Regions from separate parts of the Neobacillus sp. SRL179 genome, predicted to be linked through region 3. Evidence: riboswitches for the same ligand, from Rfam matches in the RefSeq annotation. Region 3 holds a riboswitch; each other region holds the start of a gene.

What was found. A riboswitch is a leader RNA that binds a small molecule or an ion and turns the genes downstream of it on or off. The one in region 3 is predicted to bind S-adenosylmethionine.
Region 1: linked by a shared signal. The riboswitch ahead of AC4E8C_RS05620 (homoserine dehydrogenase) and the one ahead of AC4E8C_RS03385 (methionine ABC transporter ATP-binding protein) in region 3 are both predicted to bind S-adenosylmethionine.
Region 2: linked by a shared signal. The riboswitch ahead of AC4E8C_RS11785 (hypothetical protein) and the one ahead of AC4E8C_RS03385 (methionine ABC transporter ATP-binding protein) in region 3 are both predicted to bind S-adenosylmethionine.
Region 4: linked by a shared signal. The riboswitch ahead of AC4E8C_RS18980 (methionine biosynthesis PLP-dependent protein) and the one ahead of AC4E8C_RS03385 (methionine ABC transporter ATP-binding protein) in region 3 are both predicted to bind S-adenosylmethionine.

What each region holds. Positions count from the first base shown of each region.
Region 1 covers NZ_OZ481792.1:1,158,526-1,163,166, reverse strand. The annotation lists gene AC4E8C_RS05640 (SDR family NAD(P)-dependent oxidoreductase) at 1-88, shown strand, start outside; gene recX (recombination regulator RecX) at 99-914, opposite strand; gene AC4E8C_RS05630 (YfhE family protein) at 1,095-1,232, shown strand; gene AC4E8C_RS05625 (YfhD family protein) at 1,336-1,512, shown strand; gene AC4E8C_RS05620 (homoserine dehydrogenase) at 1,992-3,221, opposite strand; SAM riboswitch class I at 3,310-3,422, opposite strand; gene argH (argininosuccinate lyase) at 3,510-4,641, opposite strand, start outside.
Region 2 covers NZ_OZ481792.1:2,374,891-2,379,531, reverse strand. The annotation lists gene AC4E8C_RS11800 (sigma-54 interaction domain-containing protein) at 1-471, opposite strand, end outside; gene AC4E8C_RS11795 (MaoC/PaaZ C-terminal domain-containing protein) at 486-911, opposite strand; gene AC4E8C_RS11790 (hypothetical protein) at 1,034-1,372, opposite strand; SAM riboswitch class I at 1,593-1,695, shown strand; gene AC4E8C_RS11785 (hypothetical protein) at 1,794-2,126, shown strand; gene AC4E8C_RS11780 (hypothetical protein) at 2,558-3,001, opposite strand; gene AC4E8C_RS11775 (hypothetical protein) at 3,418-3,681, opposite strand; gene AC4E8C_RS11770 (hypothetical protein) at 3,878-4,309, opposite strand; gene AC4E8C_RS11765 (hypothetical protein) at 4,342-4,641, opposite strand, start outside.
Region 3 covers NZ_OZ481792.1:686,080-690,720, reverse strand. The annotation lists gene AC4E8C_RS03390 (helix-turn-helix domain-containing protein) at 1-1,353, shown strand, start outside; SAM riboswitch class I at 1,515-1,615, shown strand; gene AC4E8C_RS03385 (methionine ABC transporter ATP-binding protein) at 1,752-2,783, shown strand; gene AC4E8C_RS03380 (methionine ABC transporter permease) at 2,773-3,423, shown strand; gene AC4E8C_RS03375 (MetQ/NlpA family ABC transporter substrate-binding protein) at 3,441-4,283, shown strand; gene AC4E8C_RS03370 (M20 family metallopeptidase) at 4,375-4,641, shown strand, end outside.
Region 4 covers NZ_OZ481792.1:3,814,398-3,819,038, forward strand. The annotation lists gene AC4E8C_RS18975 (lactonase family protein) at 177-1,235, shown strand; SAM riboswitch class I at 1,340-1,450, shown strand; gene AC4E8C_RS18980 (methionine biosynthesis PLP-dependent protein) at 1,591-2,703, shown strand; gene metC (cystathionine beta-lyase) at 2,703-3,890, shown strand; gene AC4E8C_RS18990 (bifunctional homocysteine S-methyltransferase/methylenetetrahydrofolate reductase) at 3,893-4,641, shown strand, end outside.

The DNA.
Region 1 (4,641 bases), 470 kb from region 3:
ACGACTAAGATCACCGAAGGAAATTGCAGGAATCATTATGAACCAATTGGATAAGGATACAATTGTTATAGAAAAAGAAAACTCATGATCAATTTTTGTCATGAGTTTTCCTTTTCCGCTAAAAATTGCTCTATAAGATCCATTGAAAAGCCTTTTCTGTATAAGGTTTGTTTCATCTTTTGCTGGTATTCAAAGTGTTCAAACTTAGAAAATTTCTTGTGTGCCTTCTCACCTTGAAATCGAATGGCTTCCATTTCTTCATCATCTTGTTTAGGGACGTTAGCCTCATTAAGAGCTATTGAAATAATTTCATAAGAATACCCTTTTCTAAGTAATAAGTTTTCCAGCTTTTGCTTTTGGACTTTAAGGGAATCCTTGGCATTCTTTTGGAAAAACTTTTCACTTATTTTAACTGCTCTTTCAATTTGCTGCTTCAAAGGAAATTCCTCAAGTGCTGTTACAATAATTCTCTCCGTCATTCCTTTTTCCTTTAATTCTGATTTGATTACATTAGAGCCTTTATCTGTTGTATTAACCTGTGTCCTCACAAAAGCTAAAGCAAATTCTAAATCATTAATGTACTTTTGAGCAGTTAATTTATGTATGACCTCTTCAATGATTGGCTCTTCGATTTCCTTTTTTGCAAGATAATCCACTATTTCCTTCTCGGATCGCATTCTTCTTGCCAAGTAATTGATTGCTTGATTATAGGCCTTGCGAATGTCATCCTGATATTGAATTTCTAGGAAGGAAAATTCATCAATCTCCATTCCCTTTTTTAATTGAAATTTAATTAATACATTACTGTCAACACTGAAAGCATATACTTCACCTTTGCCATCGCTATAATCCATAAACACATTAAACCGATCTTGATTTTTCTGTTGTGTGGTGATTTTTGTAATAATGGCCATATCGTTCACCTCAAACCTACTTTACCATACTCATCATGATTTTTTAAAAATAAATTCCCCTAAAAAAGTATCATTCTTTTCCTTAAAGGTAAAAATGGGAATAAGTACATATTTAGTGCTTTAACTTTTACCACTTAGTTTATAACGATTAACAAAAAAATGTTGAAAGGAATGAGCAAAATGGGCGAAAAGAAGAAAAAGGACAGCAGAGATGGCGGAAAATACTCCTTAACTAGTATGCAAGAAGTAAAATATCAACGAGAGTTTAGAATGGCTGACCGTGCAGCAGGTTTTCATGATAAAAAGACACGTCTTTAAAAATTAATTATTTCCATTAATGGACCTCTTTCAAAATGTAAAAGCTAGTAATGGGAGCAGCATTAAGGCTCTCACTAGTTCATACTGAAAGGGGGTTTTTTTCATGGGTCGTGCACAAGGACAAAAACACAATAAAGGTTCACTTCCACAAACGCCAAAAAACTTAAAAACTGATGGAAAAGACGTGGAGTATTCAGCAGAATTTGCTGACCATGCCGATCTTGAGGCACAAGCACGAGCTAATGCTGCGAACCAGCGTGTAAAAAACCGTAAGAAATAAGAAAAGCGAAAGCGCCCTGGTCAGCGGCGTATGGCCTGGAGCGCTCCAACTGAGATAAAGGAAACACGAAGAGCCGGAGGCGATTCGATGTTGACTTATCGTAGGGCGGAGAGCGAAGGACACTAGCCGCTAGGGCGTTGGAGCTAGACAATTCTCAAAGTAAAAACTATAAATTTTTTATTTTTCTAAAAAAAAGAAGCAGGGCGCCCTGCTTCTTAACTATGTCTGGGGGAAAGAATTGTTACTGAGTTCTATTAGAGAGGTTGCCGCTCAGAAAAGCGGTTAGAACTCAAATGGATCCGTTAATAACAAGAATGGTCATAACTTCACTAACTTCTTTCCACCCCCAATATACACTCTAAGGAATAGGGTGGCAACGGCTTTCACAGTTTTTTAACATAATAACAGTAGAAAATTGAATAAAATGTGAATGGAATAACAATATCCTTAAATTGACTGTTCCACGTATTACTTTCGCATTAAAAAACTATTTCGGCACGATTATTTATTTTTTCATATTCCCCAATAATTTGATAATAAACTAGACCTTCTTCCAGCTTTGAAAGACACTCGATCTCATTCCTTGCAGCCTTAATTATCCATGTTCCTTCTTCTACTTGTTCAACCACCGTAATCGAAAGGTTTGTCACTTGGTTAGTTAACCCGTGTACTAACCATTGTTCTTCAATTTGATTCTCTATCTGATCTGTGATAGATTCTTTTGTTTGAAGAAAACTTCGTTGGGCAGGGCGATTTTGACATACATATACTAAATCCTCGATAACAGCACTTGCTGTAGGGTACATTCCTGCCCCGGGACCTTGAAGGGTAATGGTACCAACAATATCCGACTGAACATTTATCGCGTTTTGTACGCCTTCTACATGATAGAAAGGATGCTCTTTTCCAACCAGAACCGGTTTAACCGATGTGAGTAATTGGTCATTCTCCCTGCTGATACTCGCAATATGCTTAAACCTTAGACCAAGCAGTTCCGCTGTTTCAATCAGCTGGCTTGTTATGGAGGTAATCCCTTCAAAATCAACCTCCTGCCACTTGGGCTCTTCTCCAAAGGCTAGTCTACTTAGGATCATAGCCTTATAAAAAGCATCGTAACCCTCTACATCATTCTTTGGATTAGCCTCAGCATACCCATTCTCCTGGGCATGTTTTAAAGCTTGTGCAAATGACTGCTTCTCTTCTCGCATCTCGGTCAAGATAAAATTTGATGTTCCATTTAAGATACCCTGAACCTGCTGAACACGGTTGATATTTAATAATTGCCGAAGTGTCTGAATGACAGGAATTCCCCCGGCTACAGTTGCTTCAAACCCAACTGAAACATGATGTTGTTCCGCTAACTCAAGTAGTTCGTTACCATAATGGGCAAACATCTCTTTATTAGCTGTAATGATGTGACTTCCTCGTTCAATCGCTTTTTTCAAATATAAAAAAGGTGGCTCCTTTTCAACAATTGCCTCGATGACGATATCGAGTTGAGGCAAGTTTAAAATATCAGCAAAGTCCGTTGTAATCAAAACATCCTCACGAATGTTTCTTTCCTTCTGCTCATTTCTGATTAGGACAGCTGCAACCTCAACTTTTTTTCCCAATACAGCTGTTAATTCTTCAGCATGAGATAGTATCGTCCGATAGACACCTTCACCAACCGTACCAAAACCAAGGATTGCCACTTTTATTGCTGACATGTTAATCCACCCTTCATTTAACTAAACACTTAATATGTATTTTTTATAAGAGAAAAGCCCTCTTCATAAGAAGAGGGCTAGACTCCTCCTCTTATCTATCAGGTTATAGGATAACCTGCAGGAATTAGCACCTTTTCAAGGAATACCTTGAAGGTTGCCGGGCTTCATCGGGCCTAGTCCCTCCGCCGCTCTGGATAAGAGTTTATTTATTTTTCACAAAATTCTCAAGTTATAAAGAGTATTCTAGTTTAATTAATTATAATTGTCAATAATATTGAAAAAAATGTTTTATTCAAGCAGCTTGCTCTCTGCTAATTTTATTTGTTTCTCCACTTGTTCTGGTGCTGTTCCACCAAAGCTGTTCCGAACAGCCACAACATGTTCTGGTGCTAATACCTCATAGATGTCTTCTTCAAACAATGTGCTGAATTCCTGATATTCTTCAAAGCTCAAATCGAGCAAAAATTTGTTCGACTGAATGGCATATAGAACGATTTTCCCAATCACCTCATGTGCCTCACGGAACGGTAATCCCTTCCTAACTAAGTAATCTGCAATATCAGTGGCATTAGAAAAATCATTGTTGATGGCTTTGCGCATAATATCTTTTTTTACTGTCATAGTTTCAATCATAGGTGCTAACAGTTTTAAAGAACCTTCCAGTGTTTCGACTGTATCAAACATGCCTTCTTTATCTTCTTGCAGATCCTTGTTATAAGCTAAGGGCAAACCTTTTAGCACAGTCAATAATCCAAGTAAATTCCCGTATGTTCTCCCTGTTTTCCCTCGTAATAATTCAGGTACGTCTGGGTTTTTCTTTTGTGGCATGATACTTGAACCTGTACAGAAACTATCATCAAGTTCAACAAACTGAAATTCCTGGCTTGACCAAATAACTAATTCCTCGGAAATTCTGGAAATATGAGTCATAATAATCGAGCCTATTGATAGGAATTCGAGGATAAAATCTCGATCACTGACCGCATCCATGCTGTTTGGGTAAATTGTTTCAAAGCCTAGCAGCTCCGCTACACGTTGACGATTTATTGGAAATGTCGTTCCTGCCAATGCACCTGAACCAAGTGGAAGCCAATTGACCCGCTTCAATGAATCAATTAATCTTTCTTTATCTCGTTCAAACATCCAAAAATAGGCCATTACATGATGGGCAAAAGAGACGGGCTGCGCTCTCTGTAGATGGGTATATCCAGGAATTAATGTCTGAACATTCTCTTTCGCTTGTGCAAGTAAGGCTTGTTGGACATCTTCAATCAATTTAATCAGTTCTGTCGTTTTCGTACGTAAATAAAGATGCATATCGGTTGCCACTTGATCATTACGACTTCTGCCTGTATGCAGCTTTCCACCTACCGGTCCGATTTTTTCAATTAAGAGCTTTTCAATGTTCATATGAATGTCT
Region 2 (4,641 bases), 1.7 Mb from region 3:
TGCCGCAATGATGCGGATATCAACATTTTTACTCCCTGTTCCCCCAAGCCGTTCCACTTCTCTTTCCTGTAATACTCGGAGAAGTTTACCCTGTGCTTGGTAGGGAAGTTCGGATATTTCATCTAAAAAAAGGGTCCCATTTTGTGCCAATTCTATTTTACCGGGCTTTCCTTCTTTTTTCGCCCCGCTGAAAGCCCCTGCTTCATATCCAAACACCTCAGATTCAAATAGCTCATGGGGTATAGCAGCACAGTTCACGGCAACAAATGAATGATTCTTTCTTGAACTAAGTCCATGAATCGCTTGGGCAAATAGTTCTTTTCCCGTTCCACTTTCCCCTGTAAGCAGCACAGTGGAATTACTCGTGCCGATTCTTGCTGCCAATTCTTTAATTTGAGTCATCAATTGGCTTTCTCCGATAATATCCTCAAAACTATATCGAATGCGATTGTTAGATTTATTTTTTAACATTGGCTTTTTCCCACCTATGAACTGTGACTCGGTAAAATAAGGATCACAACCTGTCCTTTGACCACTTCATTTCCAAATTGGTTAAAACAACTAACCTTTTGAGTTACCCAGTTTCGGTCAGGGTTAATATCAATAATTTCAAGTTCTGCAGTAATTTCATCACCTATATGGACTGGTTGATAAAAAACTACTTCTTTTTGTAGTAATACACATGCAGTTCCAGGCAATTTTTGGCTAATAACCTGCGTAATTAGACCTTCCGTAAGTAAACCAGGAACAAGCGGTTTGGAGGAAATACCCTTCCAATCATTCTCAACTTCTTGATATATAGGACTAAAATCTCCCGTTAATTCGTTACACAATTTGACATCATTTTCATTAAATGTTCGTTTTAGTCTAGCGATTTGTCCGATAAACAATTTTTCAATAATTACACTCATGGTATACTCTCCCACAGTATGAATATTTTGAATATTTGGTCTTAATTATACTATACTTTTTGGAATGTTTAAATGCAAGTGAACCTCTTTCCAATTAATACAATTAAAATCGGAGTGCCATTTTAATGGCTTGCGTTCTCCATCCACTCAACCAATTTCTTAAATTGACCATTTATGCGAAAAGCTTCTGCCTCTTGTTTCATTTGTTGATTTCGTTTAAAACTAGAAGTCTTTCTATCCTTTATTTCAGTTGAATGCTCCTTCAGTTTATAGGCTATTGTTAATGTATCTTCATATATCTTCTTCATATCCCATTGCTCGGAATCTTTTTTTCTCGATATTAACCTTGAGCCAGAACCACCTTTGTACTCTACTTCCCACGTATAATTTAAGTTCAATTCACAGAACATGTAATCTATGATACAGGCAAGAGTTTTTCGATCTACTAAAACATTCCTCACTTTTTCCTGAAATCATTTTCTTAGACCTGCCATATTCTAAATTCATATCCTATCCAAGCATGGACAATTAACACCTTCAATTTTATGACAATACGTTTCGTCAGTAACACCAGAAGACTTAAGAGATTAGGAGAAAGAGAATGAATATATCATTTTTTCAGGATAGTTATTAATTTGACAGATACCTAATTGTTGTTGTTATAATATAGATAATTCAATAAGGTTATCAAGAGTGAACGAGAGTCCTGGCTCAAGGAATTCACAGCAACCTGCCAATTGGTAAGGTGCTCCAACCAGCAAAGCAATGCTTTGAATGATAATGATCGGCTTAGGCTCTTTGTTGCGTTCATATGCAATAAAGAGCTTTTTTCGTTGCCTTCGTTTTAGTAACCTATTGATTTAATAAATAGGAGGACAAAAGATGAATACTTCAGGATTTATAAGAGGAATGATGTCAAAAAATATGGAGGGAGAAAAATTTTTCCTTTATGTTGCTACTTGCATTGAAAAAGAACTACAGGAATGGGATCCAGATTTTAAAGTAATGGTAATGAAGCTCAAGAACTATGAATTGTTTGTTACAGGTAACCAAGAATCACTCCAAGTTACTATTACAGAAAAAGAGATAAAAACACTTCAACAAAGAGGTCCGTATGCTCTAGATAGAAAAATTTGGAGGGAGCTAGAACAACAAGGCCTTCAGATAATACGAGGTTCTGGAAATTATTTAGGACATGTATTTATGGTAAAGTAAGATATCTAGGAAATTTAAGAGCTGCCCCCAAGCACAGTAATGCACTTGTGGTTAGGTCCTTTAATTCAGAAAGTTGACATTATATATGTGAGTGAACGCTTGGGGTACGGCAAAATTGAAACGACATATTAGTACTATTCTCACGGGATAAAGGAGCTGCGGGAGGAAGAATAGAAACTAGCGATTGATTCCTCGAGAATATATAGCTCAGTTTAAATAAAGATTGTTGTGGTTTGTTTATGATATATGAAAGGTGTCGTTGCGCGAATACCAGCATCAATTATCGGGAGTAATGTAGTGGCTAATTAAATACGTGTTAGAAAAACAAAACTGTAACTCACACTACTTACCAGCAGGGTGAGTTGTTTTTTGTTTAATGAGTATAGCTTATGGATGTTTAGTTGAATTAGAATAATACTCTAGTGTTAAAATTAAACTTCCCAACTACTTATAATCTCAGACACCTTACTTCCTTTTACAAAAAATACTGCAATGTCTATAGAATCAAGAAAAGGTTTAATTTTGTTTATTAATTCTCGATGATCTCTATTATCTGGAATTGCAAACGCTGTTTTATATATGTACTCATCTAACTTGGGCATAGAGAGTGTTTCAGCTGTGGCAAATAGGAGTTCCGATATATGAACTTTTATTTGACTTCTATCAAATGGTTTACCGTATCTTTTTGAAGAAGAATCGGAACTAGTTTCCCCTATGGCCTCGATAAAAAGTCTTATGTCATTGTTAGAGTTTGTTTTCTTTGCGATTACATCCTTTCCTGAATGCTTAATTTCTTTCTTTCGATTTATGATCATATAACCCCTTTCTACTAAATCTTGGCAAACGGCATCAATGACATCTAATTCAAACAACAAGGAAAACACAACCTTTCTCTTTTCATTTCTACATATGTGAGTCTTGATTAAATTATATTATTCTAGAAAATCAAAGGCATAGCCTTTTACATTCCCTTTATAATTGGCTTTTAATAAAATAAACTTATTTCTACACCTTACAACTACAAGCCTTGTAAACGATGTGGAAAGCAATTCCGGCCCACCTCTAGGGTTAATAGATAATGTAGTGATCTATGTAAGGTTTCTGCTAGGAGACATTCCTATAGAATAACAAATATAAAACGTTGAATAAGCCACTTAAATAACAACATTTTGAGTGCTGAAACCAGGCCATTACAGGGGTAAAATTCGCGAAAGGGGTTTAAGTAGTTTGGCAGCGGCCCCACCTAAAAACAGTTGTTTTCCCCTGTCTAAGTTCGCCAGCCCCCTGTAGATTAGCCCCTATTCTCTAATTCTTCGTTTCTTTGTCTTAATTCATCATTAGCTGATTTTATTTCTGTATTTAGGTAGTTTATTTGTGCCGTCAATTCTGATAGCTCATTCAAGTAATCCTCAAGTTTATTATGAATTTCCTCAGTAGTATAACTCCCATAATATCCTCCACTACTGTAACTACTGTCATTACTGTCCAAAAGAAGTTTAGACCCTATACCTAGCCCTACACCTATTAACCCTTTAAATAGATCTTTTCCAGACATAGCCCTTTCCCCCCCATTTCTATAAACTTTAAATTCTTCCTTTATTATCATGATAGTTTTTATTGTAGTCAATAAATGTTTGAAAGTTTAGAAATCTGTTGTAAAAATTTATAAAAGCAACTCCAATATTTCAATTTGAATAATCAAGAGGTACCCTTACCGGCTATACAGTTGGAAATATATTTGTTAGAAAATTTTATAACTTCGAATTCCAATATTCCACAAAAGCTCTGTAACCCTTCTCAGTTATAAAATATGGAATCAACTGCTCTCCCCTTAGCTTATAAGAATAAATGGAGGGTTTACCCAACCGAAATGCTTTTTCCATTCTGTGATTGCCATCTATGATAGAAAATATTCCAGGACGGATTTCAGCTTGGACTATAATACTATCTATATTAACAGTAGGTAAATGGTCTTCATTTAAAGATGAATGAAGTCCATGCCACTTAAACCATTCATTAATATTTATGTATTCTTTAGCAACAACTAGTTTCCCACAATGAATGTCTTCCAAAATTCTAGATATATTAAAATGAAATACTCCATTTCGAAATATTTCATCGTTTTCTTTAACAGGGCAGGATTCATATAATTTCTTTACATGCATCATTCTTGATTGACTCATCAATTCTCTCTCCTTCCAACTATCAAAAACTCCTACAAATGATGAATCGATGATATTACTTCAAGATACTGTCTGCGTTTCTTTGAAATTTCTGCATATTCATCGTATATCAATTCTTCATAATCAAAACTTTGGTTGCTTTCCATTGTATCGTAGTATTTTTTGTTTAAAACCTCCATTACGACTTCACTCTTTTGTAGTTTTTCTGACACAAGGAATTTTTGCTCCTTATCTCCCCAATACACATAAATTTCGGAGCTAAGGTCATCTCCTCCTCCAATAATATACCGGGAAAGTTGATATTCAAATAAAAAGTAACTTTCATGCTCCAT
Region 3 (4,641 bases):
ACGCTTCACTGCTTTGATAAAGAGGATGGTCTCAACGAAACAGACCTCCTTTTTTTGCAGAGTTTTGCTTCTCAAGCGGCTATTGCCATCCATAATGCTCAATTACATATGGAGGTCCAAAAAAGCCTGGATGAAGTCACGTTTTTATCAAAAAAGCTCACGGATGCCAATAGTTTGTTGGCAAAGAGAACAGACATTCACAATCTCCTAACCAGGTTGTCGATGCAAAACCGAGGACTGGATTCCATTATCGTTGAAATGAATAAATTGATGGATAAGAAACTATTCTTCTTAGATTATCTTTCGGGAGAATGCAAACCCGATCATACTATTTCCTTCCACAAAAGCTTAGACGATCTCTTACTTCTTTTTACCAATAAAACCAAGCCAGCCTATGTTTCCATCTATGATTCCATCCAAACAGACTTCTATATTTACCCGATTAGGTCCGGATCCATTTTTTTAGGATGCCTAATCGTTGAAGCCCCTAGCGGCATTTCACCGCTTGACTGCTTAATCCTTGAACAAGGGGCCCCTATTCTCTCTTTAGAAATTATGAAGCTGCGGTCACAAACGGAGATTATGTATAAAAAGACCTATGAAGCCTATCAACAATATCTAAAGACAAAAAATCTCCAACAATTAGAAATACTTGCAGAAGATTTAGGTATTCAACCCCATTCTTTTCACATGACGGCTTTAATCGAGCTTGATGGCATTCCCGATCTGCAATCACTTGAAAACCACGCCATGCTGCTGCTCACACACCTGAAGAAGAAGTTACCTATAAAAAACAGGCTTCTTTTTAACTATAATAACAAAATTACCATTTTTTCCACCTCACTTAACGGAGACAATGAAGGCCACTTTATTGAGATGGTGGAGAGTGCCATTAGTTGGTGGAATCAGCAGTTTCCAGTATCAGCTAGAGCGGGGCTCTGCACAGGACATTATTATCCAGAACAAGCAGAAGAAAATCACGGAAAAGCCGAAAAGGCCCTTCTTCAATTAAAAAAACAAAAGAAAAAGGGCGTCCTGCATTACAGGGATATCGGGATCAGCCGGCTATTTTTGCATCACCACTCAGAAGAAATCACCTCGTTTCTAGAAGAAACGTTTTCTGAAGTTTGGAAGGATCAACATAAATACGGGGAACTTTTTCATACTCTTTTATCGTTTATCCAAAATAATCGTTCTATGACCAATACGGCTATCGACTTACATATTCATGTAAATACACTCTATAACCGGATTAAAAAAATCGAGGAAATTCTTCAATTAGATTTTAATCATTTTGAAGACTATTTAAAGGTGCAAATGGCCGTCTATCTCTATAAATCCTATATTAAATAAGATCAAGCGCGGCCCCAAAAATAGCCCAAAATATATAGTAAGCCATGCATCAGGGGGCAGGTATCAAAAATATTTTTTCAAAAACACTAGACATTTTTACTATAGTGCGATAAATTAATAAACAAGTTAAATTACTTAAAAAAGTGAATAAATTATAAATTTTCTTATCCAGAGAGGTGGAGGGACTGGCCCTTTGAAGCCTCGGCAGCGGAATCATATTGATTCTGTGCCAATTCCAGCAAGTGTACTTGAAAGATAAGAAGAGGATCTCCAGTTATTTAAATTCGCCCTCTTCTTATGTCTGAAGAGGGCTTTTATTATTTGTTGAATAATATTGGTTTTCACTCCCTGCTTGAAGTTTTACATAAAGGGATACTTCCCTCAAAGGAGATTACAGCATGATCGAATTTCAGAATCTTAAAAAGATTTACAAAAGCAACGGCCAACAAGTTGCCGCGTTGAATGGAATTGATTTAAAAATTAATAAAGGGGAGATATTTGGGGTCATTGGATTCAGTGGTGCGGGGAAAAGCTCACTTATCCGCTGTGTAAACTTACTAGAGCGTCCGACTTCAGGTAATGTGATTGTCGATGGTCATGACCTCACATCTCTTTCCGTAAAAGAAGTGCGGAAGATTAAGAAAAACATCGGGATGGTCTTCCAACATTTTAACCTATTAAACTCTAAAACAGTCTTTGCAAACGTGGCAATGCCCCTCGTGCTTGAAAAGCAGCCAAAGGAAATCATCAAAAAACGGGTTCAGGAATTATTAGAATTTGTTGGCTTGGCTGATAAAGCCGACTATTATCCTGACCAGCTTTCCGGAGGACAAAAGCAAAGAATTGGGATTGCTAGGGCACTGGCAACCCAGCCATCTATTCTCCTTTGTGATGAAGCTACATCAGCTCTCGACCCGCAAACCACGAGTTCAATTCTTCAGCTTTTGAAGAAAATTAATCAGGAATACAACATTACGATTCTCCTCATCACGCACGAAATGGCGGTAATCAGAGAAATCTGCGACCGAGTCGCAGTGATTGAAGCGGGAAAAATTATTGAAGAGGGGACAGTATTTGACGTCTTCTCAGCACCAAAGACACAAACAGCCAAGAACTTTGTCAGCACTGTCATGAACGACCAGCTGCCAGATTCAATCCTAAAAGTCATTGAAAAACATGAAGGAATGAACAAGGTTTTTCGTATCAATTTTGTCGGCAATTCTGCCGGCCAGCCGCTGCTTTCCGAGCTTGCGAAGCAATTTGATATCCATATCAATGTTTTGTTTGGCAACATTACCGAACTTCAAGGTACCCCATTTGGAAACTTAATCGTAGAGTTCCAGGGGGATGACAACGAAGTCATTCGGGCACTAACCTATATCAACGAGAAGAACATCAGTGTGAAGGAAGTGATTGCACATGCTAGTTAGTTCAGATCAAATCATTACAGCTTTAATGGAAACCATTCAGATGGTTGCCTTCTCGCTAGTATTTTCCGCCATTCTTGGATTACCGCTTGGAATTTTACTAGTTGTCACGAGGAAGGGCCACATTCTTGAGAATATCCCGTTTTTCACGATCTTAAGTGGGATTATTAATATTTTTCGCTCAGTTCCGTTCATTATTCTATTAGTGGCGATCATTCCGATTACACGCTTTATTGTCCATACGTCCATCGGAACGGCGGCCGCCATTGTACCGCTCGTCTTCTATGCAGGTCCTTACATTGCAAGATTAGTAGAGAATTGCTTGTTAGAAGTTGATCCTGGTGTCATTGAAGCAGCTGAGGCCATGGGTGCAACCCCGTGGCAAATTATTACGAAGTTTCTTGTTCCAGAGGCACTCGGTTCCCTCGTTCTCGCGCTTACCATTGCGACCATCGGGCTAGTCGGTGCCACCGCCATGGCTGGCACAGTCGGTGGCGGCGGAATCGGTGATCTAGCGATTACATATGGTTACCAGCGTTTTGATACGATCACGATGATTATAACCGTAGTCATTCTGATTGTGATTGTTCAAGGATTACAGTCATTAGGCAATATAGCAGCAAAGAAATTAAGACGTAGATAACGTAGGAGGAAAACAACATGAAAAAATTTTTATTCACCATTATTATTGTTGCATTAGCCGTATTGGGGGCTGGATGCTCTAGTCAATCAAAAGATAAAGCAGCTTCTGGTAAAGAGTCCGTAACGGTCAAGCTTGGGATTAGTGGAACGGATACGCGCCAGTGGGATTATGTAGCCAAGAAAGCAAAGAAAGAGGGCATCAATATTGAAATTGTAAAATTCTCTGATTATGTTGCTCCAAACACCGCTCTTGCTGAAGGTGAGCTTGATGCGAATGCATTCCAGACAGTGGCATATTTCGATGTCTTCATTAAAGAACATAAACTCGATCTTGTACCAATTGCCACAACGGTTCTTGCTCCAATGGGGATCTACTCTGACAAATATAAAGATGTAAAGGATATTCCGGATGGTGCCAAAATTGCTGTACCAAATGACGCATCTAACCAAGGCCGTGCATTACTGCTTCTTCAAGAAGCTGGCCTAATTAAGTTACCTAAAGACTTTGATCCAAATGGCTCACTTGACCAAGTGAAAGAAAATCCAAAAAATATTAAATTCGTTCCAGTGGTTCCGGCCCAAACGCCGCGCGTATTACCAGACGTAGCCGCTTCTGTTATCAATAATGGTGTTGCAAATGATGCCGGTCTTAAGCCTTTAAAAGATGCCATTTTCCATGAAAGTGAAACAGCTACACCATACATTAATATTATTGCTGTAAATAAAAAAGACAAAAACAACAAGACCCTTAAGCGAATTGCAGAACTTTTCCAAGAAGAGGACACAGCGAAATTTATTGAAAAAGAATACGATGGGAATTTAATCCCGACTTTTGTTCCTTTAAAAAATATCGGTTGGTAGGATGATCATACTTTTAAAACTACTAACTAACAATCTTAAGAGGTTTTTGCTCAAGCAGCAGGAACCTCTTTAAAAATGGAGGAGAGACAACATGACCGTATCAGTGCCATCATTCACAGCATTAAAAGAAACCATTATTACTAATGTAGAAAGCAATAAAGAGCGTTACCTTTCCACAAGCCACCAAATTCATGAAAAGCCGGAAATCGGCAATGAGGAATTTTTTGCATCCGGCTTATTAACGGACATTCTTGAAAGCGAAGGATTTGAGGTTGAAAAGGCTGTTGCCGGACATGAAACTTCATTTGTTGCTCGGAAAAAATCCTCCAAGCCAGGTCCTTCCATCGCATTCCTTGCC
Region 4 (4,641 bases), 1.9 Mb from region 3:
TGAAGTATTACATTAAATATTACTTAACTTACTTAAGATTGCAAACAAAACCTTTTATCATCCATTTTTATTAGTAAAAATCGACATATCTTACATATTTCAAGCAAACTCTTGAGTAAATATGAAATAGTTTTGATACAATAACAGGTAGAAATTTTAATGAGGAGCGTAGATATATGACAACAAATAATGAATTCAAAGGTTTTATCGGAACATATACAAAAGGCGACAGTAAGGGCATCTATTCCTTCACCCTTGATACACAGGAGAAAAGGATTAAGGACGTAAGCGTCGCAGCAGAGCTTGGGAATCCAACATATGTATCAATCAGTTCAGATAACCGTTACCTTTATTCAGTTATTAAAGAAGGGAATGCTGGAGGTATTGCTGCTTTCTCTATTGAGGAATCGGGCAGCCTGACCGCCATTAACAGCCAATTAATAGAGGGGGCACCACCTTGTTATGTTAGTGTGGACAGCAACAATCGGTTTGTGTTTGGGGCCAACTACCATAAAGGTCTTGTGCAATCCCATCTTATTAACCAAGAGGACGGCTCAGTCTTACCTTATGCCTCCATCAGGGAGCATGAAGGATCCGGCCCAGACCCAAGGCAGGAAAAGCCTCACACTCATTATTCTGATCTGACACCTGATGAAAAGTATCTTGCCGTGTGTGAATTAGGAATTGATGCTCTAATTACCTATTCAGTGGAAGAGGATGGTACTCTTACTAAGGTAAATCTTTTACCATTGAAAGCGGGAAGCGGCCCAAGACATCTTGTCTTCCATCCAAATGGCAAAATCGCTTATATCATGACAGAGTTCAGCTCTGAAGTAATTGTTTTATCTTACCATCCGGAAAATGGCCATTTTACAGAAATTCAATATATCTCTACATTGCCTGACGATTTTAAAGAAAATAATCAAGGCAGTGCGATTCATATTTCTTCTGATGGAAGATTTGTTTATGCTGGCAATCGCGGTCACAACAGCATCGCTCTCTTCAGCGTAAATCAAGACTCAGGTGAGTTAACCTTTATTGATCATACTTCCACAGAAGGTGATTGGCCACGTGATTTTTCACTTGACCCAACTGAAAAATTTGTAGTTGCTTCCAATCAAGAATCGAGCAATCTTGTTTTATATGCGCGGGATGAAAACACAGGGAAACTCACTTTAATTCAATCAGATATTGTTGTTCCCTACCCTGTTTGTGTTAAATTCTTACATGTCTAAGAATCGAAGAAAGTTCTCCTTTTATAAAAATTGAATCAGTCGTAAAAACAGATTGACACAATAGCTAATTTGTAGTAAATTTTATAAATAATCTAAATATTGATTTCTTATCAAGAGAGGTTGAGGGAATGGCCCTGAGACGCCTCAGCAACCTTCAATGTTTCTTTTCATTGAAAAGGTGCTAAGTCCTGCAAATTTCGTTTGCAAGATAAGAAGAATGATACTTTGTCGTGTTAACAAAAAGTCTTCTTCTTATAGAAGACTTTTTTTCTTTATATGAAAGCTTTAGTACCCTACAGCACTAAAGTTAGACAACAATACAGTCCCATACTTAATTGAACAAGGAGTGTCCGTCATGTACAAAATTGATACGAAATTAGCACAAATAGGAAACCGTAGTGAAACAGCTACAGGCGCGGTTAATCCGCCTGTTTATTTTTCAACAGCCTACAGGCATGCAGGAATTGGGCAATCAACAGGTTTTGATTATAGTCGAACAGGGAACCCCACTCGACAGCTCCTTGAAAAAACGATTGCTGATTTAGAGGGTGCAGATCAAGGTTTTGCTTGTAGCTCAGGGATGGCAGCCATCCAGCTTATTCTTGCATTATTTGAATCTGGAGACGAATGGATTGTAAGTGATGATTTATACGGTGGTACATACCGTCTCTTAGAAAAAGGCTATAAAAAATGGGGCTTGAAAACTCAATATGTCAATACCTGTTGTCCAGAAGAAATTGAAAAGAAAATAACGCCAGATACTAAGGCTATTTTCTTAGAGACACCAACCAATCCGTTGATGCAGGAATCAGATATTGCAGCGGTTTCTGAGATTGCTAAAAAACATAGCCTATTGTTAATAGTAGATAACACATTTTATACACCACTACTACAAAAGCCAATTGCACTTGGGGCGGATATTGTCATTCATAGCGGAACGAAATATTTAGGAGGTCATAATGATGTCCTCGCTGGACTTGTGGCTGCAACAGGAAAGGAACTTTGTGAAGCATTGGCCTTCCATCATAACGGTGCCGGTGCAGTTCTAAGTCCTTTTGATTCTTGGTTATTAATGCGCGGGATGAAAACTTTGTCGCTTCGAATGGAAAGACATGAAAAAAATGCAAAGGATATTGTCGAATTCCTTACTCAACATGACGCCGTTGCAGATGTGCTTTACCCAGGAAAAGGCGGAATGGTTTCCTTTAGGGTTCAAGACGAAACATGGGTAAATCCATTCTTACAAGGTTTACAGCTGATTTGTTTTGCAGAAAGTTTAGGCGGAACAGAAAGCTTTATTACCTATCCGGCTACTCAGACACATGCAGATATTCCTGAAGAAATTCGTACTCAAGCAGGCGTTGATAACCGTTTATTGCGATTCTCCGTGGGAATTGAAGATGCACAAGATATTATTGAAGATTTACAACAGGCTTTTGCCAGAATTAAAGAAGGAGTGATTGCATAATGGCATACGAAAAATATAGTTTTGAAACCAGGCTTCTTCATAATAAGCACAAGATTGATCCTATTACTGGGGCTGTTAGTGTACCAATTCAGCATGCATCTACATTTCATCAAGCTGATTTCGATCAGTTCGGAAAGTATGATTATGGCCGTAGTTTAAATCCAACCCGGGAAGCACTTGAAGATGTGATTGCAGAGCTTGAGGGTGGAATTAAAGGGTTTGCCTTTGCATCAGGGATGGCAGCCATTTCCACAGCCTTCCTGCTTCTATCCTCTGGTGACCATATTGTGATTACCGAGGATGTGTATGGCGGTACATTCCGAATGGTCACTCAAGTTCTTTCGAGACTTGGGATTGAACATACCTTTGTCGATATGACCAATTTAGAGGAAGTAAAAGCAGCGATTCAGCCAAATACTAAAGCATTTTATGTGGAAACACCGTCAAATCCTTTAATGAAAGTAACAGATATTAGAGCGATTAGCGAAATTGCGATAGAGATCGGTGCATTAACATTTGTTGATAATACATTCCTTACTCCCTACCACCAAAAGCCGTTGGCACTGGGGGCAGATGTTGTCCTTCATAGCGCAACAAAATTTTTGGCTGGCCATAGTGATGTCGTAGCCGGACTTGCCGTTGTTAAAGATGAAGAGTTGGCTAAACGATTAGGATTCCTACAAAATAGCTTTGGAGCTATCTTGGGTGTTCAAGATGCCTGGCTTGTATTAAGGGGAATCAAGACGCTGAGTGTTCGCCTGGAGCAATCACAAAAATCAGCGATAAAAATAGCAGAATTTTTAGATGCACATCCCCTTGTAGAAAAGGTTCATTACCCAGGGCTGGAAAGCCACCCGCAATATCAAATTCAGAAAGAACAAGCAGATGGTCCGGGAGCTGTTTTATCCTTTGAATTAGCTACCGAAGATGCCCTTCGCACCTTTATAGCTAATGTAGAAATCCCTGTTTTTGCGGTAAGTTTAGGTGCAGTAGAATCCATCCTTTCTTATCCAGCAAAAATGTCCCATGCCGCCATGTCACCCGCAGAACGTGAAGAGCGCGGAATTACGGATGGCCTTGTCCGCTTATCAGTGGGACTGGAAAATCCAGAAGATTTAATCAAGGATTTTTCACAAGCGCTTGAGCAGGTTCGTGAAAAACATTTAGTTTTACATCAGGGAGAATAAGCATGAGCTTTTTAGAAAAATTAAAAAATCAAATTTTAATTGCTGATGGTGCCATTGGTACCCTTCTCTATTCTTTCGGTGTTGATTCATGCTCTGAGGAATTAAATCTCTCGCAGCCGGAGCAAATTCAAAATATCCATCGAGCCTATATTGATGCTGGCGCAGATGTTATTCAAACCAATTCCTATGCAGCCAACTATTTAAAGCTGCAACGGTATGGATTGGAAGATTCAGTAAAGGAAATCAATAGTGCGGCTGTCCGCCTTGCTAAACAAGCCGCCCAACATAACGCTTTTGTGCTCGGCACAATGGGCGGTAACCGTGGCATTAAAACGAATTCTATTACAATAGAAGAAATAAAACGCAGCTTCCGTGAGCAGTTGTATTGTCTCCTCTTAGAAGGCGTTGATGGATTATTACTGGAAACCTTTTACGATATGGAGGAACTTGAAACTGTTCTTACCATTGCCAGAAAGGAAACGAAGCTGCCCATTATTGCCCAGCTATCCCTTTCCGAGCCTGGTGTTTTGCAGAATCAAACTCCCGTTAATGATGCCTTAAAGAGACTGGAAGGATTAGGGGCAGATGTGGTTGGTCTTAATTGCCGGCTTGGCCCACATCACATGTTACTAGCATTGGAACAAATTGAATTACCATCACACGCATTTCTATCAGCCTATCCAAATGCTAGTCTTCCAACCTATACGGATGGTAAATTTCATTATGAAGGCGACGCTGATTATTTTAAAAA